Regions from separate parts of the Kitasatospora sp. NPDC001175 genome, predicted to be linked through region 2. Evidence: riboswitches for the same ligand, from Rfam matches in the RefSeq annotation. Region 2 holds a riboswitch; each other region holds the start of a gene.
What was found. Region 2 has a riboswitch for guanidine ahead of ACWDAK_RS33150 (MBL fold metallo-hydrolase). Riboswitches for the same ligand answer to the same signal wherever they lie in the genome.

Region 1: another riboswitch for guanidine. It lies ahead of ACWDAK_RS38585 (Ohr family peroxiredoxin); the one in region 2 lies ahead of ACWDAK_RS33150 (MBL fold metallo-hydrolase).
Region 3: another riboswitch for guanidine. It lies ahead of ACWDAK_RS38940 (CBU_0592 family membrane protein); the one in region 2 lies ahead of ACWDAK_RS33150 (MBL fold metallo-hydrolase).

The regions. Positions count from the first base shown of each region.
Region 1 covers NZ_JBSFJU010000115.1:333-5,615, reverse strand. The annotation lists gene ACWDAK_RS38615 (hypothetical protein) at 1-250, opposite strand, end outside; partial or broken gene ACWDAK_RS38610 (transposase) at 402-620, shown strand; gene ACWDAK_RS38605 (MarR family transcriptional regulator) at 890-1,357, shown strand; gene ACWDAK_RS38600 (hypothetical protein) at 1,607-1,798, shown strand; gene ACWDAK_RS38595 (hypothetical protein) at 1,759-2,163, shown strand; gene ACWDAK_RS38590 (hypothetical protein) at 2,105-2,509, opposite strand; gene ACWDAK_RS38585 (Ohr family peroxiredoxin) at 2,587-3,039, opposite strand; guanidine-III (ykkC-III) riboswitch at 3,114-3,176, opposite strand; gene ACWDAK_RS38580 (YVTN family beta-propeller repeat protein) at 3,737-4,633, opposite strand; gene ACWDAK_RS38575 (hypothetical protein) at 5,273-5,283, shown strand, end outside.
Region 2 covers NZ_JBSFJU010000068.1:28,571-33,853, forward strand. The annotation lists gene ACWDAK_RS33135 (YbhB/YbcL family Raf kinase inhibitor-like protein) at 123-632, shown strand; gene ACWDAK_RS33140 (hypothetical protein) at 1,346-2,383, shown strand; gene ACWDAK_RS33145 (hypothetical protein) at 2,600-2,929, shown strand; gene ACWDAK_RS33150 (MBL fold metallo-hydrolase) at 3,020-3,913, opposite strand; guanidine-III (ykkC-III) riboswitch at 3,925-3,992, opposite strand; gene ACWDAK_RS33155 (TetR-like C-terminal domain-containing protein) at 4,200-4,451, opposite strand; gene ACWDAK_RS33160 (GNAT family N-acetyltransferase) at 4,567-5,175, shown strand.
Region 3 covers NZ_JBSFJU010000119.1:6,310-11,592, reverse strand. The annotation lists gene ACWDAK_RS38960 (hypothetical protein) at 285-947, opposite strand; gene ACWDAK_RS38955 (lipase family protein) at 1,298-2,116, opposite strand; gene ACWDAK_RS38950 (hypothetical protein) at 2,255-3,154, opposite strand; gene ACWDAK_RS38945 (ACT domain-containing protein) at 3,285-3,677, opposite strand; partial or broken gene ACWDAK_RS38940 (CBU_0592 family membrane protein) at 3,750-3,953, opposite strand; guanidine-III (ykkC-III) riboswitch at 3,962-4,032, opposite strand; gene ACWDAK_RS38935 (sigma-70 family RNA polymerase sigma factor) at 4,906-5,283, opposite strand, start outside.

The DNA.
Region 1 (5,283 bases), on a different contig from region 2:
TCTCGGAGATGGAGGGATCGTCCTCCGTCATGCAGGCGATGCAGTACACGCCACTGGCATCGGGGAGGTTCGGATCGTTCACGCCGTCCCCGATCAGCCAGTCGCCCTCACTGTCATGGATGACGACGAGTGCCGGCATGCGCCCCTCCGCGACGGTCCGCTGCACCACAGCGCCGAGATCGCGCGGGAACCGCTCCCCTGGGAACGGAAAGGGTGCCTGCCGGACCACCGGGTGGGATGTGTGATTCATGGCAGCAGTATCGCGGCACTCCGCGAGAGATATCGCACGAGTGATCGATCCATGATGTCACCCGTCCAGGGATTCCTCGGACGGTGGAGCGGCCTAGGCATGATCCTGAACTCTCCGACGAGGTAAGGGAATCAACACGAAGGCCCTGGTGATGAGTGTGCTGCAGCAAGCTGTCCAGCGCGATCCGTTCGCGGAACTGTCACGCTTCCGAGCGGACTTCTACACCTGTCTGACCGGTCGGAGGGATGCGCTGCTCGAGCTGACCGACGCGCTGCTGTGCACCGAGGGCCCAGTGAAGACACTGGTGGACCCGGCGCTCGCGTCCGAGCACCGTCGTGGCCACGGTGCCCTGTACGGTGCGCTCAAGCGGCTCCAGGGCACGCACAGGGCGAGGCCGTCGGTCGCGTCGAGGCCGCGGCCCTGTCGCGGACGAGCGATCCACAAGTCGACGTCGGCCACCCACCTCACCCGCCTGCCGGGCAGCGTTGGCCGGGCGGCCGTCTTCAGCAACGTGGTCTTCGTGCGGATGACCCGCAGGAGAGCTCCGCCCTTGATTTCAAGCGCACTTCAAGTCGTACGGTCTCCTCACCGCCCGCGCAGCGCGGGCGTTGAAGCAGAGCGACAAGCAGGGGGAGCCCTGTGACGACCGAGCAGATCTCCGATGCCCAACTCGCCGGACGACCCGCGGCGTACTGGACCGGTGTCGCCTACGAGGCGCTCATCTCCTACATCCGGGCCCGGCAAGCCGAGAAGGGCTACACCCAGCCCCAGTTCTGGTTGCTCCGCAACCTCTCGGCGAACGACATCTCACCCGACGGCCAGGGGATGACCCTGACCGAGCTGCGCGCCGCCATGGCCTCCTACATCCGGGCCGAGGACGACCTGGCGGCCGAATCCGAGGTGCTCCTGGAGCGAGGCTGGCTGGCCCGGGACGCCGAAGAGCGGCTCTTGCTCACCGAGGAAGGGGAGCAGGCCCGCGTCGACCTCGCACGCAACGCACCCGCCATCCGCGCCGCCCTTCACGAAGGCATCGACGACGCCGACTACATCACCACGGTCAAGGTGCTCCAGCAGCTGATCCGCAACGCGGGCGGGACCATCGCCTGACGCGCACCGCACCTCGAGTACGACGGCAAGGCGCCAGCTACTCCGAGCACGTCCTGGCCGTGTGAAGGTCCGCGACAACGACCCGGCCCTTGCCGACCAGGAGCGGACCGACCGGACGGTGTACTGGCGGCGCCGTACCTGGCCCGGCCACACCTGCACCGGGTACCCGCCGGTCGCCTTGGTCGTCACCGACGCCGGACCGGTCGCCTTGACGCCGGACCGGTCGCCCTGGCCAACCGGCAGCAGGCGGTGGCCGACCTGTCCGCGGAGTGCTGGCGCGGGCAGCGGTACACCGTGCACCGGGACGACAACGACGGAGACGGCTGGCACGAGTACGACGACGCCGTGCCCATCCTCGCGACCACCCTGGAACTCCTGGCCGAGCACGGCCCCTCGGGCCGGTGTGGTGGCGCTTCGGCCGCCCCGGCCGGCACTTCCTGATCGAGGCGCTGGACAACCCGGGCAACCGCGCCGCCTACGACCTGCGCCAGAAGGCCTGCGAGAAGAAGGCCCGCCAGGACCACCGCGAGGTGATGCCGACCCTGGCCTGTGCCGACTGCGGCCAGGTCCCCGAGCAGGAGAGCACCTACGAGTACGGGCTCCATGGCCAGTGGACCCGCGGCCCCGGCGGCCGCTGCTACCACGAGCACGAGGAACGCCAGGAGAAAGCCGCCGCGAACCGGGCCGGCCTCCAACTGTCGTGTCCGGGCACGGTTTCGGGCCGCTACCGGATCCCCGGCTCCGGCTTCAGGCCCTGGGCAACCCGACCACCAGGTAGGTTCCCGCCTCGCCGTCGACATGGATGACGTGCCTTCCCACTCGCACCACTTGGCAGCCCTCCGCGCGCCAGGAACCGGCCTCGCCCTCACAGCCGCGCAGCGGTGTCCAGATCTCCAGGAACGTACTGCCGTCCGGATTGGATCCGGACTCGACCAGGTTCTCCCCGTCCCAGCGCAAGGCGCCCAGGTCCTCCCCAGGCTCACCCACCTCGTGGTGGAATCGGACCTGCGCGCCGTCAAAGGACGTGGTGCCGGCGAATCCGGCGTACTGGTCCCCGATCTGCAGCCACACGGCCTCGCCCTCGTCGATCAGCGGGCCGCCGTCGCGGCTGATGCCGAGCCGGCGCCACCCGCCGCGCGTAGGGGGGCGCACGACTGTCGCAGCCGATCGGCTCTGGGCGCAGGCGAACGAGGCGGTCGCGGTTCCGGACCGGTTCGGTGTCGGCTCCATCAGATGTCGCCCCCGGCCCCGCCCGCATCGAGCGCCACGATCGACAGCGGGATGTTGCCACGCACGGCCTGGGAGTAGGGGCAGACGGCGTCGGCCCGGTGCAGGTAGGGAAGCAGGTCATCGGCCTTCCAACCCGGTACCGCGACCGACAGTGTCACAGCCAGACCGTATCCGGCGGGTGTGGCGGTCGTCCCCAGCTCAACCTGGCAGGTGACCCGAGCAGCCGTCGTGTCCAGGCCGCTGTCACCCGTTACCTCGGCCAACGCGGACCCGAAGCAGGCCGCGAATCCGGCGGCGAACAACTGCTCGGGATCGGTGGCCTCCGGCACTCTCTTGCGCGGCGGTGCCAGTCGCGCCGCGAGATGCCCGTCATCGGTGGCGACGGTGCCGTTCCGGCCGCCGACAGCATTCGCAGTGGCCGTGTACAAAGTCCTGGTCAGTGGAACGGTCATGCCGGACTACCCTCCGCGAGACGCCAGCCCCCTCCACCTCGGAAAGGGCCATCCAGTGCCGTCAAGGCGGCAACGGGGCGTCGTCGTGCATAACCGGGTACGGCGCGTCTCGTCCGGGGCCGAAGCTCAGCCGCCGGTCAGAATACCCACTCCTCGCCGAGGCAACGTAGCCGGCCAGGCAGCGCAGTGCGGGTCGGGCTCATGGAGCGCCGACGCCGGGACATCACCGAGGGAATCGTCGGGTTGAGCATGAGCGGTAGGGCCTGGGTGGGACCCGGCCTTTGTCCGCCGGCTGTCCGCGTGCTCGTGGTGGCCCCGCCGCGCCCGGTCGTGGGCGGCCAGGTCCGGGTCCTGCTCGGGCAGGGGCTGCGCCCCTGCCCACCTCGCCGCGCCGCCGCCCCCGGTTGGCTGGGTGGTCCTCCTGGAGGTGGTGATTGTGAGTGGTGTTGCGCCCGTCGGCGCCCCTGGTGGCCGGGGTGGGTGTCCCCATGCTCTCCATGATGGACATCATCCTTACCGGGGCCGAAGCCCCTGACCAGGGGTGTCCGTCAAAGTGAATCAAGCCCGTTGTGGTTGTGTCTCCGTGGCCCCCGTGGCCCCCGTGGCCCCCGTGGCCCCCGTGGCCCCCGTGGCCCCCGTGGCCCCCGTGGCCCCCGTGGCCCCGCAGCTGGCACGGCGGCTGCGGGAGCCGGGTGGGTTATGGGGCGCAGACGGCGTAGGGGGTGACGGTGGTGTAGTTGGTGTTCTGGTTGTCGGCGAGGACTTGCCAGGTGTTGCCGACGGGTCGGCTGGTGACCTGGATGGGTGGGACGGCGCCGCCGCTTTGCTGGTATCCGCCGCCGGTGATCACGTGGCCGGTGGGGCAGGTGGCGGTGGCCACCACCGGGACCCTGGCCGTGGCCACCCCGCGGGGAGCGGTGCCAGAGGAGAGGGTGGTGGTGACGGTGTCGGTGGCCGTGTTGATCACCGACACGTTGCTCGAGTTGGTGTTGGTGACGTAGGCGCGGATACCACCCGGGCTGAACTCCACCGCGAACGGCGACAGGCCGACGGGGATGGTGGTGGTGACGGTGTTGGTGGCGGTGTTGATCACGGACACGGTGTTCGCGAGGCCGTTGGTGACGTAGGCGGTGGTGCCGTCCGGGGTGAACGCCACCCCTTCGGGGTTGGTGCCGACGGGGATGGTGGTGGTGACGGTGTTGGTGGCGGTGTTGATCACGGACACGGTGTTCGAGCCGGCGTTGGTGACGTAGGCGCTGGTGCCGTCCGGGCTGACCGCCACCTGGTCGGGGTTGGTGCCGACGGGGATGGTGGTGGTGACGGTGTCGGTGGCCGTGTCGATCACCGACACGGTGTTCGAGGCGATGTTGGTGACGTAGGCGGTGGTGTCGTCCGGGCTGACCGCCACCCCTTCGGGGTTGCTGCCGACGGGGATGGTGGCGGTCACGGTGTCGGTGGCCAGATTGATCACCGATACGGTGTTCGAGGCGGCGTTGGCGATATAAGCGAAGGTCCCGGATGTCGCGGCCCGAGCCGGGGAGGCCGCCGTCACCGGCAGCGCCCCGGCCCCCAGCAGCACCAGCCCCGCCGCCATGGCGCGTGCCCGTGCCGCCCACCGCGGGGCCCGACAAGCGCCTGCATCGTGCCCCGCTGGGCCAGGCAGTCGTCGTTTCCCACAACTGATCATCGCCATACCTCTCGCTCGAAGAACCCAAGGATGTGGCGACGCAGGTCCCGGGGGCCGGAACGGCCCGTGCCATGACGAACAGACGCGACCGCCACGGCCGGCCCCGCCACCGCGGCCACCACCCGTGCCCCCAGCCGCGTGCTCTGACGCCGCACCGGGCCCGCGACGGCTGCGCCACCGCGCTGACAGGACCCCAAAAGAGCACAGGCCACCGCGCGTCAGCGTAAGCATCGCAGTATGAAATATGATGGTTCGACACCTTTTCATCCGAGTGATCCGACCTGCGGGCGAGTATGTGCGGCCGCCGGTGGTGTATCGGCATGAAGCCGCACGCGGGCCGCGGCCGCACGCCAGGCGGCGAACCCGACTCGTCACAGGACAACCCGCCCGGGCCACAACACCCCTGACCGGACGGCCTACCAGGCCACGCCCGGGCCCTCCAGCTGTCCGCGCTGCTCCTCGCTGAGCTTGTCCCGCCGGGCGCGCTGGTTGTTCAGCCAGGTGCCCGGCGACGTCCCGTCCTCCTTGTGCGCGCGGGACCTTCGCGTGCCCTTCCC
Region 2 (5,283 bases):
GTCCTGGAGTGGGCACCTAGAGTGGTTCCGTGCGAGTTCGAGGGAGCCGAATCCGAGCGTGTGCCGTGGTTGCGGGGGTACTGCTGGGGTGTGCTGCCTGCGCCTCCAGCGCGTCCGGACCCGTGCCTGACGCACGGGCATCCACCGCGGCGACCACGCTGACGGCCGCTGCCTCCACCGGCCCGTTCACCCTCACCCGGGGGCAGGGCTTCGACCAGTCCGGTGCGTTCATCCCGCTCATGACCTGCGACGATCCGAAGGACTACTCGCCAGGTCTGGAGTTCGCCAACGTGCCGGCCGGGACGGCCGAACTCGCCCTCACCATGGTCGACCTGGACGTGCAGAAGATCCACTGGTTGCAGCTCGGGATCCCGGCCGGCACCCGTGGGATCACCGCCCACCGCCTCGTCCCGGGGGCCCGGGAGGCCCTCAACGACTTCGGCGAGACCACCTACACCGGGCCCTGCCCACCCCCTGGTACCACCCACAGATACCGGCTGACCCTGTACGCACTGCGCGAACCGGTGCCGTCCTCCTCTGACAGCAGTACGCCACCGGCCCAGACGCTCAAGGAGATCGAACGCCGGGCGTTCGCCTCGGCCGCGCTGGTGGCGCCGTACACGCGCCACTGACGTCCGGCCAGACGGCAGGCGCGGCGCCGGGTCCGTCCGGGAAGGGTGCGGGGCGGGCGCTGTCGGGCGGCCTGGTCACTGCCCGGGTCGCGCGCCGAGGTTTGCTGGGAACGACCCAAGCACTGGCTTGGACTGCGCGTCGACGTCCGGTGGTGTCCGAATCTCTGCCGCGCGGACCGTCGCGGCCGCATGACAAGATCGCATCTTGCGGATGTTCTCTCGATCATGGACCTCGAACCGCGGGAAGTCCCATCGTCTCAGGTCGGAGGCCATTCGCGCCTCAGGTCCGAGCGCTGGAGCCGCTGTTGATCGGCGGAGGCGTTTCCAGGCACGGCGGCCGCATCGACCGAACGGCCACCCACCTCGATGTCAATGAGCAGGCTGAGGTGCCCAGGGCTGCTGGCTCCAGATCGGCGATGCTGCCCGATACGATCGCGCGAAACCCTCCGGGAAGATCGGGGAGTTGGACCGAGTGACGGCCGGGCAGGTAGACGTGATGCCGTACGAACGGGGAGAGGCAGGCGACGTCCCCGTCGCGGACGTCGAAGCACAACCGCGAGGGAAGGGGGATCATTGAACGGCCACGATCCAGCGGCCGGCGGACCGGTCGCGGACATCCTCCGTGCGGCCGTCACCCCGTCCCTCGCGTGGGGGACGGGCATCCTCCGTGCCGTCGATGCCCCTGCGGGATCCACGACTTCAGAGTTGGTGCCATGGCTGAAGACGAACGGGAACGCAGGCTGGACGGCTTCGTGGCAGCACCGGGGCCACTTGCCGCAGAGCACGGTCCGGCAGTCCTTCCGGGCCGACTTCGGTGGGCCGCGGCCGCCGCGCCGGCGGCGGCGATCTGCTACGGACTGTGGCAGGCCCACTGGTTGCTCAATGGTGCGCCGTCCTTCGGGCGTTTCGGTACGGACCTGCTGGTCCTTCCCCGGTGGGGTGTCGTCGTGCTGTGCGCTGCGGCCGCCGTGATCGCAGGGCTGCTGCGGATGGCGACCCGGCCGCGCCGACCGCTGGTGGTGGCGGCCTGTGGGGTGAGCGCCGCGCTGCTGGTGTCCTGCCCGCTGCTGCTCCTGGACGTGATCGGTCGGCTGATCCCCGGTCTGCACATCCCGCACGACCTGCCGGGCGCGCTGAGCAGGGCGGCGTGCCTCACGGTGGCCGTCCTGCTGTCGGTTGCCGCGCTCTCGCACCGGCGCCGTCTGTGGGGTGGCTGCCCGCAGTGCGGCCGAACCGGGGAGCCCTCGATCCCCAACCCGTCGGCGGTTCCGCCGCGTTGGGCCTGGTGGGCGGCCTACGGCGCGGTCGCGGCCTGCTGCCTTCGGATCGCCGCGCAGTACGGTCTGGGCTGGGGCGCCCCGGGGAAGCTGACGTCGGCGGAAGCGGTGTCGCTGGCCGTGTTCGAAGCGGGCTTCCTGCTGGTGGGGACGGTACTCCCGCTGTCCCTGGTCCATCGCTGGGGCCGGGTGCTCCCACGCTGGGTGCCGCTGGTCGCCCGGCATCGTGTACCCCGATGGCTCGTGCTGGCACCGGCGTCCGGTATCTCGGCCGGGCTTCTGGTCTACTTCGGGGTCGGTATCGGGCAGTTGGTCGGCGACACGATGCATCCGAAGCCGCATCCGGGTGCCCTGCCGCTGTCCTTCCTGTGGGTGGCGATGCCCGCGTACTGGCTGTGGGGCCTGGGGCTTGGCGCTGCCGCGCTCTCGTACCACCGTGCCACTCGCCGGCCGTGCCGCCGGTGCGGTCGCTGAGCTTCTCGCTGTCGACCGAGTCCCGGGGATGCCGTACGCGGTGAGCGCGTTGAGCCTGCCGGCCCGTCTTCCCGACGGATCCCGGCACGTCGGTGTGTGTGGAGGCCTTCGCCCGCTGCCCGCCCGAGGCCCGTGTTGCCGCAGTGTCCCCGAGACCGAGACGGCCGGGCGGCCGACCGGGCTCAGCCTCGGCATGCTGTCGTGAGAGAGTGCAGCATGCCCTACCATCTGCGGTTCTTCTTCGAATGCGGCGTGCCGCACACCCCGTTGTGGCCAGGTCCGTCCGGCGCTCCCGACCTTGACGGCCCGTACGGCTCGCCCTGCGAGCTGGACCTCCTCCCGATCACTCCTGACACCCGGATCCGACTGGAGGGCCTCTGCGAGCGGTATCAGTCGTCTCTCGACTGGGACGACCCCGGGGGTCCGTCTCCGTGGTCCGAGGAGCAGCGCGAGCAGTTCGACCGGCAGGCGGACGGCGCGCTGGAGACCCTGCGCCGTGAGCTCGGAGACGGCTGGACGGTGGAGGACCGGCGCCACCCGTCCTGAGACCGGTCTGCCGGTATGCCGTCCTGGGGCGCCACCGCCTCACGAGGCGTCGGGCCCTGGACCCGCGCGGTGGCCCGCAGGAAGTCCCGGTCAGTCGCGCGGCGGGTCGGAGGGGCAGAGGACGAAGTCGGGGAAGGCGCGTCGGCTGGGCCGATCGTCGCCGACCTCCCGGATCGCCGCGCGGATGTCGTGCAGGTGGCCGGTGGTCAGCTGAAGCGGGGGCTCGTCGGGCTGGAAGGTGGTGCGGATCGGGTAGTCCACACCCGGCTGCCTGGTCATCTCGATGTGGCAGCCCAGCACGTGAGTGACCGGCCGGCGGTCGGAGAACTCGATCAGCCGGTCGATGCTGCGGGCGAAGGCGGGCCAGTCCTGGATGTAGAGCCGGCCCGGGTAGACCGTGTCGCCAGTGAGCAGGAATCCGGTCCACGGGTCGTAGAACGTGACCGCAGCCTCGTGGTGACCCGGGGTGGCCAGGCACTCCAACACCCGTCCACCCAAGTCGACTTGTGCCACGGCGTCAGGGTCCTCGTCGAACCCGAAGTACTTCCGGGTGGTGGCCAGGTCCGCTCCCACCACCGTGGTGTCGGGGCGGTCGCTGAACTGGGGGTCACCCGCGATGTGGTCGCCGTGCGGGTGGGTGTGCAGGACCAGCAGGTGGTACCGCTCCCGTGGGTGCCGGGCGAGCCACCCGTCGACGAGTTCATCGATCACCCGGCGCAAGGGGAAGAACTCCGCGGAAGCGGTGGCTCCGGTGTCGATCAGGACCGCTTGGGCGTTCCCGAACAGCAGGAACAGGAACGGCGCCTCGTAGTCGACCGCCATGTTCTGCCGCAGGATGTACGTGTGCCGGTCGTAGGCGTGGACCTGGATGTCCGGGTCGGTGTTGTGTTTGGCTGACGGCGACCCGTGGATCCACCGGACGTCCAGCGCACGGGGCTCGGGAGCCGTGCCGGCGAGATCGACCCAGAACGTGCCCGCGTCCACGACGTCTCCTCAGTGCGTCGTCTTGGCAGGCCGGGTACGGCGCACATCTCGTCCGGGGCAGGCACTGTTGAGCCTCCGCGGGGACGGTACCACGGCGAGTGCCGACTGCGATCGGCACGACCTGGACTCGCCGCCACGGTAAGGGACTTGGTCCCGCCGGCCACATCGCCGTACTCTCGTACGCGAGTGCGGTGTGCTACGCGCTGCCGGGCGGGCGCAAGTGGCCGAGCCGGTGTTGGGCGAGCCGGGTTCACCCGATCGGCCCTTCCGCAGCGGTGACCGCCCGTCAGTGTCCCGTTCCCGCGAACCGGTCCACCAGGACCTCGAGCCGCCGCGACGCCTCCCGCCGGGGAAGCCGGCCCGAGCTGGTGAGCGAGACCAGGCCGTGCAGGGCCGACCAGAAGACCTCGACGAACAGCGCCGGTTCGGCGTCTCCCGCGAGGTTGCCGAGCGTGTCCAGCAGTGTGTCGAACGCCTCGCGCAGCGGGGCCGGTGTAGCCGCGTCGGCGAACGGGAGGCCGGTGTCGAGGAGGAACATCGCCGGCGACCGCCGCGAGGTCGTCCGCCCGGTCAACCCGAGCGGCCGGAGCGGGGCGCGGTTCCCTGTGCGAAATCCGAGTGCAACCGGTCTTGCACCACGGCACGATGGGCGGATGGAACTGCCGCCTGACATGCCTGAACTCACCGTTGATGGAGGGTTCACGCTTCGGCCGTGGCACCTTTCGGACCTTCGGCTCGTCCGGGAGGCGTCGGAGGACGATTACATCCCCTTGATCACCACTGTGCCCTCGCCCTACTCCGAGCCGGCGGGTGTCGCGTTCGTCGAACGGCAGTGGGGCCGCGTGACCGCGAGGACCGCATATCCGTTCGTCATCGTGAACTCGCACGGTCGGCCGGTCGGCTACGTGGGGCTGATGCTCAAGGACTCGGTGCAGGGCCGTGCGTCGTTGGGCTACTGGGTCGTCAAGTCGGCGCGTGGTCAGGGTGCTGCCGCGGCCGCGCTCGGCGCAGTGACCTGCTGGGCCCTCCGCGAACTGCGGATCCCTCGGCTCGAGCTGTATGTGGAGCCGTGGAACACGGCTTCCGTGCGCACCGCCGAGCGCGCGGGGTTCCGACGCGAGGGGCTGCTGCGAGGGTGGCGGCAGGTGGGGGACGAGTGGTGCGACATGCTGATGTATGCGCTGCTGAACGACGGCGATACTCGACATTCTGTCGAACCCGTGGCCCCCGTCCTCCCGGTCCGTATGCCCGGCCGCTCGTAGTTATGTGATGTCCAGTCAGCCAGGATCGCTAGGGCGCTGACAGATATTCGATCGTTGTGCGAGACTCCCCTTGACGACCGGTTCGGTGGTGAGTGCCGTGCCGGCACA
Region 3 (5,283 bases), on a different contig from region 2:
TGCACCTCGCATTGCAGTGCCGGCGGGTGGCCGGGTGGTCGGCGGTCAGCCTGCGAGGTGGCGGCGAGGGGCTGCCTGGCGGGCCAGCGGCTGCCCTTGGCGTGGCGGCGCACGGCCCGGGGGCGCAGGCCGAGCTGGTGAGCGAGGGAGCGGATGGCCCGGCGCTGTCGGTCGAGCTGCCAACGGCGGGTGAGGTCGGGCGGGTGGCTGGCTTCGTGTTCGGCGTTCCAATCGTTCACCGGGCGGCAGGGCCAGGTCCACTGCACGCGCCCCGCCGGGCCGCTCTATCTCTGTTGCGAAAATCGATTCTGGCCGTCGTATGTGACGGTTACGTCATTAGACAGCGAGAAGTCGATTTTGTAAGCGTTGCTCATGCCGACCGCGGAGATTGCGTCTCCCTTGACCAGCTTAGTGGCGACGATCCAGTATTCCGGCTCCGGCGCGAAGATCCAGTTGAAATTGGGTTCGGCCTGCACGGCAAAGAATGGCGATCCATACATGGCCAGTCCAATGCTCGTCTTCTTCTTTTCGGTGTTACCTCCGCACTTAACGAGCAACTGGCCCTTTTGCACATCGTTGGGCCTGTCGACCTGTTGGAAGGTATATGCACCACCTTCCTTGTCGAAACCGACCTGATCACCCGCCTTTTTCCTGGTCGATGAAGTCTTGACCGCACTGGTGTCGGCAGGCCAGGCGTCGCTGGCCTCGAAATGCACCTGATCGTTGAGCTCTCCGGTCTCGGACCACACGAAAGAGTAGTCTTCGTTCCACTTGAAGGCGGCGGAATCCGCGGCCGGATCCATAGCAGGGTTGTCGTGGATTGTTTTCACGAACCAGGCAAGCGATTGAATGCTCTTGTCCTGCTTTGGGGCCTTTTGGAATACTGCGAAATCCCTGGTCTCCCCGGAATCGTTCTTGACGCGCAGCATGTAATCGAACTCGCCCATCTTGCATTCTCCTCTTTTGGGTAATGCGTACCGTGGCGCCAGTGCGGACAGTCGGATCGGCTCGTTTTTGCGACGGCAGGCCCCGGCACGGTCACGGGCGCCTGACTAAGGCCGAAGCTCCCAGAAGCGATGCCACCTGGCACTCACATGGAGTGAAACTCGGGGACGGCTACGGAGCGTGACACTTCAAACACTCTGTGCACTTACTAACCTCAGTATCCGCCCGATCTCGCACCGTCGCCAACGATGCGCGCCGTGTGGCCGAGCGACCTGCCACAGGAGGATCGGTCTGCATCGGCTCACCGAGCCGGCGCGCGCCGTGAAAGGGTCTATGGTGTCGCCGGGACCCCTCAGGCGAGGTTCTTCTCGAACGCGGCCAGGTAGTTGCGCATGTGGTGGTCGTTGATGCCGTCTGTCTCTGGGGCGAACATGCCCTGGCGGTAGCCCTTGACCTGGTCCTTCAGCCCGGCGATGAGCGGCATGGTCTCGTGGAGCTTTCCGTCGGCGTCGAAGTAGCGCAGGGTGTCGACGTGCGTGAAGAACGGCTCGGGCGGGAGGTGGGGGACGATGTCGTTGTTGTTGACGAAGCGGTAGCAGCGGTTCTTGAAGGCGGTGTTGTGCAGGCCGGCGAGCAGACGCTCACAGGTGCGGGGCTGGCCGTAGGTGTAGACCCCGTCGGGCAGTTGGCGCGGTTCCTCGAAGTAGAAGTGGGCACCGGCCAGCATGGCCAAGGCGCCGCCGAGGCTGTGGCCGGTGAACCAGACGCTCTGCCCGTTGGTGCGCAGTTCCTGGACGGTGTCGCGGATCTGGGGGTAGACGGCCCGCAGAGCCTGGTTGAAGCCGTAGTGGACGAAGCCCTTGTCGTCCGGGCCAGGAACGGGCGGGGTGTCGACGTCGGTCAGCCAGTCGTAGATCTTCAAGACCTCGGTGCCGCGGAACCCGGTGACGATCATGCGGTCGCTGGCCATGGTGTAGGCCTGGGTGTCCTCGATCGGGAACGGCATCCGGTGCGGGGATTGGAAGTTGCGCACCTCGTCGAAGCCCCACACACGGGCCTGGGCCTCGATGTCATCCGGGTCCTGCATGGCCAGCCCGGCCGCCTGGGCCATCCAGTAAGCGTGCGCCAGGGAGTAGCGGGTCGTCGAGTGGTCCAGGGCCGGGATGGTCATCGGTGTCCTCCAGAAGCCGGTGCGGGTCGCCCAGCAACATAGCCCCGCATACGAACGAATATGGCCCGCGGCACCGGGCCATCACCCGTCTGGAAGCGGCGCGGCACCGGGAACGTCGTCGATGCCGCAGGCGGCTGGTCAGAACCGGCTACGCCGCACGACGGGCCGGGCCGGGGCTTGCCCGGCACCGCGCAACGCGGCGGCCGCGGTGCGGGTGCGCTCCAGCCAGCTCATGACCTGGCGCAGCGTGGCGGGGGCGAGGCCTTGGGTGAGGTCGCGGACGGCCTGGTGGTCGTCGTTGGTCAGCGTGTGGAGGCCGGCGCGCTCCAGGGCGGTGTAGAGGGGCTGGGCGGTGGTGCCGGCGAGGCGGCGGTGGGTGGCGTCGGACCTCTGTCGGGCCTGGTGGGCGGCCTCGCGGGCGCATTCGGCGACGTCCTGGCGGTGGCGTTCGGCGCGCAGCGCGTGCTGGAGGGCGGTGTCGTGGTCGGGGTCGTAGCGCTCGGCGCGGGTCTGGGCGGTGTGGTCGCGTACGCGCTGCCACTCGGCGCGGATGGCGGCCGCGGTGGCGTAGGCGGTCTCGTCTCCGGCGTCGGCGTACCGGTCGGCGGTGCGCTCGTCGTCCCGGGCCCGGTGCAGGGCCTGCTGGATGGTCTCCAGGGTCATCCCGGCCGCCCGGCGGCGGACCCGGTGAGGGACGTCGCCGAGCAGCCCGTGCTCCTGGTCGTCGTCCTCGTCCGGGGCGCGGTCGGGGTGGCCCGGGTGCTGGGCGAGGGCTGCGTGCAGCATCGCGCCGGCCTGCCACGCCTCGGCGTGGACGATGGGCTCCGGGAGGGTGCCCGGCTGGGCTCCGAGGACGATCCGGCCGCCGACCAGGGCCACCCATCCGTCCAGGCCGTCGACGTCCTTCTCGGTCCAGCCGCGGTCCAGGTCGGCGCCCTGGTGGAGGGTGCGGATGCCGTCGTGGCCGGTCCAGCGTAGCCACATCGCGCCGCGCACCAGCGGGGAGTCGTGCATCGGGCGGCCCAGGTCCCGGTCCACGGGCGCGGGCCGGCTGCTGTACAGGGCCAGCTCCAGCCGTCCGGGTGCGGCGCGGCAGAGCGGTCGGCGCCCCGGGCCGCCCCGCGCATCTCCGTGCGCGGGGCGGCCCGGGGGGGGCGTGCCGTGTCCGTCAGTGGGTGAGCTGTTTCAGGGCGGCCAGGGCCTGGGGTGCGTCGGCGTAGGGAACGAACAGGTGGTCGTGGTGGAAGCCGGCGACGACGTTGCAGCTGAGTCCGACCTGGGCCAGGGCCTCGGCGAAGACCGCTGTGAGGCCGACCGCCTCCAGCGCGGAATGCACGCGCAAGGTGATCCAGCCAGCGACGTAGTCGTAGGCCAGGCCTGCCCGGTCGGCATCCTGTTTCGGCAGGACGAGGGTCAGGCCCTCCTCCTCGGCAACGGTGACGACAGGACGGACGCCGGCGGGAATGCGGCCGTCGGGGGCGACCGTGAACACGTACTCGCCCGCATTGAGCTGCGGACTCATTCCGGCGAGCAGCTTGCGAAGGTCTTTCTCTCCTGCCACGGGGGTCTCCTCGGGAGTGTGGTGTTCGGAACGATCCGCCGAGCGCGGGCGCACGGCGGTCAGGGAAACGGCGGACACAAGGGCCCAGGTGCCCTCCAGCAACAGGAAGCCCCAGGACCCCTGGCGCAGTGCGATCACCGCGAGGGTCGCCGAGCCGACGAGGTTCAGCGACAGGGCGGTGCGCGAGTCCCCGCGCAGGAGCCGCGCCTGACCGGCGACGAAGGCGACGAGGATGAGGAGGGAACCGGTGATTTCGACGAGATCGATGCGATGCATGAGTGCGCTGCGAGCCGTCTTTGCTGGACCGGGTACGGCAACGCTCTCGTCCGGGGCGACGCCAAAACGGCGTCACCGCCGCTCGCTGTAGCCCAGACGGCGCAACCCGGACGCAACCGGATGGCAGCGACCAGGACCGACAACCACACAACACACGGCCACCCGGCGGGGTCCCACCCGATCCCAGCCCACGAGTTCCGAGGCCCGGCGAACCATGCCGGGACAGCGCCGAGGTACCAGCCCCCAGTCGTCCGGGCCGGGGCCCTGCAGGAGCCCTGAGGACCTGTCACCGCTGCGCCCAGGCCAGACCCCGGCACAGCGGTAACCGCCCGCCGGGGCGGTGACGGGAGCCCTTCCTGCCCCGCGCAGACAGGCTGCGAGGCGCCCGAGTGGAACTGCGGGATCGGGACCGCGGCAGAACGGTGAGAGCTGGCGGCCCGGCCCTCCCCGCCCGCCGGGGGGCGGCCGTAGCGCCACCAGATGGGGCCGAGCGGGCCGTGCTCGGCCAGGAGCTCCAGGGTGGTGGCGACGATGGGCACGGCGTCGTCGTACTCGCGCAAGCCGTCGTCGTTGTCGTGCCGCGTGACGGTCCACCAACTGCCGCCCCAGCAGTCGGCGGACAGGTCCGCGACGGCCTGCTGCCGGTTGGCCAGACCGACCGGTCCGGCGTCGGTGACGGCCAGGGCGACCGGCGGGTACCCGGCGCGGGTGTGCCCGGGGCGCGACGCCACCAGTGCACCGTGCGGTCGGCCGGCTCCTCGTCGGTGAGGGCCGGGTCGTTGTCCCGGACCTTCACGCGGAACAGCCCGCGGTAGGCGGTGAACTTCGCCGCCACCCGGGCCGGCGCCATCGTGGCGCGGTCGACCTCCACCATCAGCACCGGCACCCCGACCTCCGGGGCCTGCCACACACCTGCTGCGAGTGGCACGCGAGTAGCGGACTGGCAGGGCTGTCAGCCGGGGCTGCCCAGGTCGAGGGTCCAGAGCAGGCCGTCCGTGTTGGGGGCGGTGCCGACACCGGCGTCGGTGTACTGGCAGTCGAGCATGTTCTGCTGGTGGATCGCGCCGTCCGACCAGTCCTTCAGCACCGTGTTCGGCGAGCTCGTGTCCCGGTCGAGGTTCTCGGCCCACGCACTCCACTGGTAGCCGGCAGCGGTCATGCGGTCGTCGGCGTGCTCGCCGCGCGGGTCGACGTGGTCGAAGTAGCCGGCGGCGGCCATGTCGTCGGAATGCCCCTGCGCGGCCGCGTGCAGGCGCCGGTTGACGCGCAGCGGCCTGCAGCCGTTCTTCGCCCGTTGGAGGTTGATCAGGTCGACGAGTTGCTGTTCGAG